2 linked regions of the Thalassospira sp. TSL5-1 genome follow. The protein of the gene in region 1 interacts with the protein of each later gene in a pairwise test. Links are inferred from orthologs where the notes say so. Each region holds a gene or a part of one and is shown on either strand. Other genes may lie near its edges. The genes, in order: LF95_RS03970 and ftsZ.

The links.
Region 2: the proteins of LF95_RS03970 (region 1) and ftsZ interact in binary tests that used the Escherichia coli proteins (3 or more experiments, as listed by UniProt). The link is inferred for Thalassospira sp. TSL5-1 from one-to-one orthologs.

Annotation. Positions count from the first base shown.
Region 1 is NZ_KV880637.1:842,505-845,654, reverse strand. The notes cover bases 250-3,074. They hold LF95_RS03970 (rod shape-determining protein), read left to right. Parts: upstream 250-1,054; coding sequence 1,055-2,095; downstream 2,096-3,074. Other genes in these bases: mreC (rod shape-determining protein MreC), read left to right, coding at 2,216-3,074. Also shown: LF95_RS03980 (2-isopropylmalate synthase), read left to right, coding at 1-35; more of mreC, read left to right, coding at 3,075-3,150. UniProt on the Escherichia coli protein: Forms membrane-associated dynamic filaments that are essential for cell shape determination. Acts by regulating cell wall synthesis and cell elongation, and thus cell shape.
Region 2 is NZ_KV880638.1:1,259,653-1,262,951, reverse strand. Bases 301-3,274 are described here. They hold ftsZ (cell division protein FtsZ), read left to right. Parts: upstream 301-915; coding sequence 916-2,634; downstream 2,635-3,274. Other genes in these bases: lpxC (UDP-3-O-acyl-N-acetylglucosamine deacetylase), read left to right, coding at 2,929-3,274; ftsA (cell division protein FtsA), read left to right, coding at 301-474. Outside these bases: more of ftsA, read left to right, coding at 1-300; more of lpxC, read left to right, coding at 3,275-3,299. UniProt on the Escherichia coli protein: Essential cell division protein that forms a contractile ring structure (Z ring) at the future cell division site. The regulation of the ring assembly controls the timing and the location of cell division.

The sequences.
Region 1 (3,150 bases):
GCGAGAAAACAGCACCTGACGCCATTGCCTCATAACCAGGCAAAACAGGGCTAAAACGATCAGCCCGCATCCTATATTTTATCAACGGGCGGTCAATTTGGCCGCCCGCTTTGCATTACAAAGGCCAACTACCGCCGATTCGCTGTCCCTGATGCGATATAGACGACCAATTGGCGTCAAAATTCAACTTAAACGGAAATTTTACCCCATCCTGGCCAAATATCGCATTCCGCACGGTCGGCATTGCTGTGTCTTCATCGCGATATGCGCCCGTTTTTTGCAGCAACTGGCGTAAATTTTCTGCACCACACCCTCTCAGGGTTTCTGCCGATTTACATTTTTAGCGCCGCCACCCTGCCGCCAATCATATCCACGATCCGCCGCAAGTCTGTGAGATACGGTAAAAAGTTGGCGTTATTTTGCATTCATCAACATTACACAGACAAATTGATCCTGTTTTTGCTTTTGCACCAAAACAACGACCATAAGTTGAAATGATCGCAAACCGGCACAAAATATTCGAAGGCACAGCAACACCCAAAACAGAGCCGGGACAAGCAACGCATCCCCACCGCGCCAGCATAGCCAGGTGCAATGCCGATATATGAGGACAGAATGACTGTCGATCACTGGCAAACCACCCGGGGATCAGGCTCCCCCGACGAAACCCGCGTGAATTGTTGATTTTTGGTCTGGAAGGCAGCGGAAAAATGCTGTTGGCATGCCTGAAACACCGCGCGGGGACATCTTGCTGATCATGGCCGCACTACCATTTTACCGGATTTATCGAGTCCTTTTGACCTTTCCAAAGACCGGCCCTGTCGCGCCCCTTAAAACTACAATTATAAATTGAACACATATGCCGGCGCGATCTGATATCAACCTTTCTGCTGGTCAAAAAGGGCAAATTCACGTTAAGCACGGCAAAGGCAGGGGCGGCCTTAACTATTCCGCAATCCGTTGCAGTTTATTCGTGCATAGGCGCTCTCGCTGCGCTATCTAGAGCGATACATTCGCGTTTAAGAGTTTTCTATTACCGGGGCATAGGGCAGGAATGTTTTCCAAACTGCTTGGGATATTATCCTCCGACATGGCGGTCGATCTTGGCACCGCCAACACGTTGGTTTACGTAAAGGGACGCGGAATTGTCCTTAACGAACCTTCGGTCGTTGCAATCACCGACGAGAAAGGCAAAAAACAGGTTCTCGCGGTTGGTGAAGAAGCCAAGCTGATGTTGGGCCGTACCCCTGGATATATTCAGGCGATCCGCCCGTTGCGTGATGGCGTCATCGCCGAGTTCCACATTGCCGAAGAAATGATCAAGCATTTCATTCGCAAGGTGCATAACCGGCGCAATTTTGCCAGCCCGGAAGTCATTATTTGTGTGCCGTCGGGCTCCACGGCGGTTGAACGCCGCGCCATTCAGGAAAGTGCCGAAAGTGCCGGTGCGCGCAAAGTCTGGCTGATTGACGAACCGATGGCCGCAGCAATTGGTGCTGGCCTGCCCGTTACCGAACCGACGGGCTCAATGGTTGTTGATATTGGCGGCGGCACCACCGAGGTCGCCGTTCTGTCATTGGGCGGTATCGTTTATGCCCGCTCCGTGCGTGTTGGTGGCGACAAAATGGATGAGGCCATCATTGCCTATATCCGTCGCACCCATAACCTGCTGGTCGGTGAAAGCACCGCCGAACGGGTCAAAAAGGAAATTGGTTCTGCCTGTGCGCCTGACGATGGCGATGGTGCCACGATGGAAATTCGGGGTCGCGACCTGATGAATGGCGTACCAAAGGAACTTCTGATTTCCGAACGTCAGATCGCCGAAAGCCTTGCCGAGCCGGTTTCGGCCATTATCGAGGCCGTCAAGGTCGCGCTGGAACAGACCCCGCCGGAACTGGCTGCCGATATCGTTGATAAAGGCATTGTTCTGACCGGTGGTGGTGCGATGCTGGGCAACCTGGATTACGTGCTGCGCCACGCAACCGGCCTGCCGGTTTCGATTGCCGACGATCCGCTTTCCTGTGTTGCGCTGGGTACCGGCCGCGCTCTGGAAGAAAAGAAAATGCTGCGGAACGTGTTGCACACCGCCTATTAAGGTTTGTGTGAGAAAATCTACGCCGGGCCGCATCCTTGACTGGACGCGACTCGGCGTTTTTATTATCATTAGTTGCGACGAATAGTTTTTCGACGACACGCGGGGAATACGGGGAAAAACGTGGCTCAACATAGTGGTCCACAACAGCGCATTTTTTCGCCGATCCGTACGGCACTTCACCGGTTTGCGTTCATTCTGCTGATTGTTTCATGTTTTGCCCTGATGTTGCTGGGCAAGGCGGACACAGTATTGATCGAACGTATTCGCGGGGCAGCCGTTGATCTGGTATCACCCATCATGAGTCTTGCCTCCCGTCCGGCGGCCAGCATTGATGATGTGACCAGCCGTATTGAAAGTTTTGCCAATCTGTACGAGGAAAACCTGCGCCTGCGCGAAGAAAACCGCGAATTACTGGCCTGGCAGCAGATTGCGCGGAACCTGAACTACGAAAACAAACGCCTGCGCGAACTGACCCATTTTGCCAATCCGCCTGCTCAGCACGAAGTCAGCGCGCGCGTCATTGCCGATATGGGCGGTGCCTTTGCCCAAAGCATGATGATCAGTGCAGGCACCCGCGATGGCGTAAACAAAGGTCAGGCCGTTTTATCTGACGAGGGGTTGATTGGCCGGATTGCCGATGCCGGTTATCAGGCATCGCGTGTTCTGTTGATTACCGACATCAATTCGCGCATCCCGGTCATGATCGAAAACAGCCGCGACCGTGCCTTTCTATCAGGTGACAATACCGACCGGCCGATCCTGACCTTCCTGACCGCCGATGCCTCGATTGCACCGGGCGACCGGGTTTTGACATCGGGTCACGGTGGCGCCTTTCCCCCAGGCATTCCGGTGGGCATCGTTTCGTCGGTATCGGAAAATGCCGTGCGGGTTGCCCCGCTGTTTCGCCGTCACCAGGTGGAATATCTGCGTGTGGTCAATTATGGGCTGGCCGGTATCCTAAAGGACCCGGATGCCCTGCATTCCATGCCGCATCTTGAACAGGAAAACCAGACCGTTAACGGCATAAACCTTGCGACCGGTGTAGGTGTGGCCCC
Region 2 (3,299 bases), on another replicon or contig:
ACCCTGCATGGCAGCGCGCTGACCTCGCCGTCTGACGATCAGGAAATTCTGGCCGTGCCGGTGATTGGCGACGAGGACGACGCCAACGTCAATCATGTGCCGCGCTCGATGCTGATCAACATCATCAAACCGCGCCTGGAAGAAACGTTTGAACTGATCCGCGACCAGCTGGAAGAAAACGGCCTGTCACAAATTGGGGGACGATCCATCATGTTAACCGGTGGGGCCAGCCAGCTAAACGCCATCGCCGATCTGGCAGGCCAAATGTTTGAACGCCCGGCCACCGTTGCATCACCACATGGCGTAACCGGCATGGCGCAGGCCACGTCCGGCCCGGCCTTTTCGGCCTGTGCCGGGTTGCTTTTGCGCGCGGTTGAACAACAAAACGACCCGCTAAGCGAGGCTATGACCCATATTCGCCAGTCTGGCGGGCGCTGGGGCCGTTTGGGCGCGTGGCTGAAGGAAAATTTCTGATCCCTCGGGATTGGCCGTTTTTAAGAAGCCCGGTTTAACCCTGTATGCCCGTCTTAACTTAAAGTGCCAATCCCGACAAAATTATCAATCGCCCGATTCTATAACAAAATTTACAAAAAACCGGCCAAGAGTCAGATTTCGTTAAGAACCATGCGCCATTTTGGTTGCGAGCAAACGATAAAACACGCGCAAAATTAGTCCTTCACCTTAATGTTCCGGAACCGGAAAATATCAAAAACCCTTAAAAGCTGCCAACTTTCCCGTGTTAGAGTGCGGGGCACCGAAAACAGCGAAAAAAAACGGAAAATTTTCGCCGGTTAACGATGTCATTAACACCGCACTAACTCTTTCACCTGTAAAAGATCAGCACGGGTCTAATTTCGGCAAAGGGAAGGCTGATTTTGGATTCAGACTCCTAAGCGCGGAGAAGGAAGAGCAAACATGCCAACAATTAATTTTTCCGTTCCTGAAGCGGAAGAAAACCTAAAACCAAAAATTACCGTTATCGGTGTCGGTGGCGCCGGTGGCAACGCGGTCAACAACATGATCGCATCCGAACTTGAAGGCTGCGATTTTGTCGTAGCCAATACCGATTCACAGGCCCTGAACCAAAGCAAGTCCAGCCGCAAACTGCAGCTTGGTCGCCAGATCACGCAGGGTCTGGGTGCCGGCGCACGGCCTGATGCCGGCAGTGCTGCTGCCGAAGAATCGATTGAAGAAATCCAGGCGCAGCTTGAAGGCAGCCACATGGTTTTCATCACCGCCGGTATGGGCGGTGGGACCGGCACAGGTGCCGCACCGGTGATTGCCCGTGCCGCCAAGGAAGCCGGCATTCTAACCGTGGGTGTCGTTACCAAGCCGTTCCATTTTGAAGGCACGCGCCGCATGCGCACCGCCGAACAGGGCATTGAACAGCTTCAGCAATATGTTGATACGCTGATCATTATCCCGAACCAAAATCTGTTCCGGGTGGCGAACGAAAAAACCACCTTTGCAGATGCCTTCCAGATGGCCGATGATGTGCTGCGCAATGGTGTGCGCTCCATTACCGACCTGATGATGGTTCCGGGCCTTGTGAACCTTGACTTTGCCGACATTCGCACCGTCATGAGCGAAATGGGCAAGGCCATGATGGGCACCGGCGAGGCATCGGGCGAGAAACGTGCGCTGGAAGCCGCCGAAGCCGCCATTGCCAACCCGCTGCTTGAAGATGCCTCGATGAAGGGTGCACGCGCTGTTCTGATCAACATCACCGGCGGCATGGATATGGCGCTGTATGAAGTTGACGAAGCGGCAAATCGTATTCGTGAAGAAGTCGATCCCGAAGCCAACATCATCTTTGGTTCGACGTTTGATCCGACCATCGAGGGTGGCCTGCGCGTTTCCGTGGTGGCAACCGGCATTGATGCCGAAGAAGTCCGCCGCCCGAAGCCGACCACCATCCCGTTGACCAATGCGCGTTCCGATAAACCGGCCGCCGCCAAACCGGCCCCCGGTTTTGGCACCCATGCTCCGGCCCCGCAGCAGCAGCCTGCAGCCGCCGAGCATGCACCGGCCGCTGCCGCCTTTAGCGGCCAGGACGACTATGCCGGCGGGTCATCGGTTGAAGACATGCCGTCTGAACGTTTTGCCGCCACCGGCAATGCACAGCAGCCCGGCCTGTCCAACCCGGCAGGCGAACCGGCCCAGACCGGTTCGATCGAACTGGGTCAGACCGTGCTGAAACCGAACCCGGCCCTGCGCCAGGCGCCGCGTGCCCAACAGCCGCAGCAAAGCGCACCGCGCCAGCATGTTGCAGATGATAACGGCGATATGCCGTTTATTCCGCCGCGTGCTGCCCGCCCGACCGACAATGCCCCGGCCCGTGGTGAACCCGATGTTTACGACGCCGCCGATAGCGGCCACAACAGCCGCCCGCGTTTTGGCGGTATCCGTAACCTGTTTGGCAAAAACAACCACCAGACAGAACAGGATGCCGCCCCGCGCCAGCAGGCTGCGGCCCCGCAGGCCCAGGCACCTGCCCCCCGCCAGACAGAGCTGTCCCTGGGGGATGATGCCCGTCCGCAATTGAAAGCCGATCCAGCTTCCCGGGTCAAAACGTCTTCGGCGTCTGACGACCTTCTGGAGATTCCGGCTTTCCTTCGTCGCCAGGCTAACTGACGACGAGCCTCCGCGCGAAAAGGGGAAGGTTTCGGCCTTCCCCTTTTTTAATGGGCATCCGTATTATTACGTGATTTCGTCAGTGACATTCCCGTCGAAAATCACACCTCCCGCATTGCAAAAAATCTTAACAAATGATTGATTTTAATGTGAAATCCCAACGTTACAAACGGTAACAAAGAGTGATTTGCCGCATTGCGGTCGACCCGGTAGTTTGTGATCCTGGAAAACGGGCCGACATACCGCCCGATGAAAATCAATCGTAATACAACCTGATTTGTCTGGGGGTTCCCCGTGAATAACATTGCCGATATCAGCACTGCTTTGAATGACCAGCGCGCCGCAGCTTCGTCTGTTGTCCGGCAGCGCAGTCTTAAAAGTTCAATCGGATGTGCCGGTGTTGGCCTGCATTCCGGGCAGAAAATCCAGATCACGCTGCATCCTGCCCCGGTTAATCACGGTGTTGTTTTCCGCCGTGTAGACCTGCCGGGCAAACCGACCTTTGCCGCCCTGTATGATGAAGTCATCGACACCCGCCTGTGCACCTGCCTTGGCGACCTTGAGGCAGGCATCAAGATCGGCACGATCGAACATTTGATGGCCGCCCTTGCCGGTCAGCGTATCGACAATATCCTGATCGATATTGATGCCGACGAAGTTCCGGT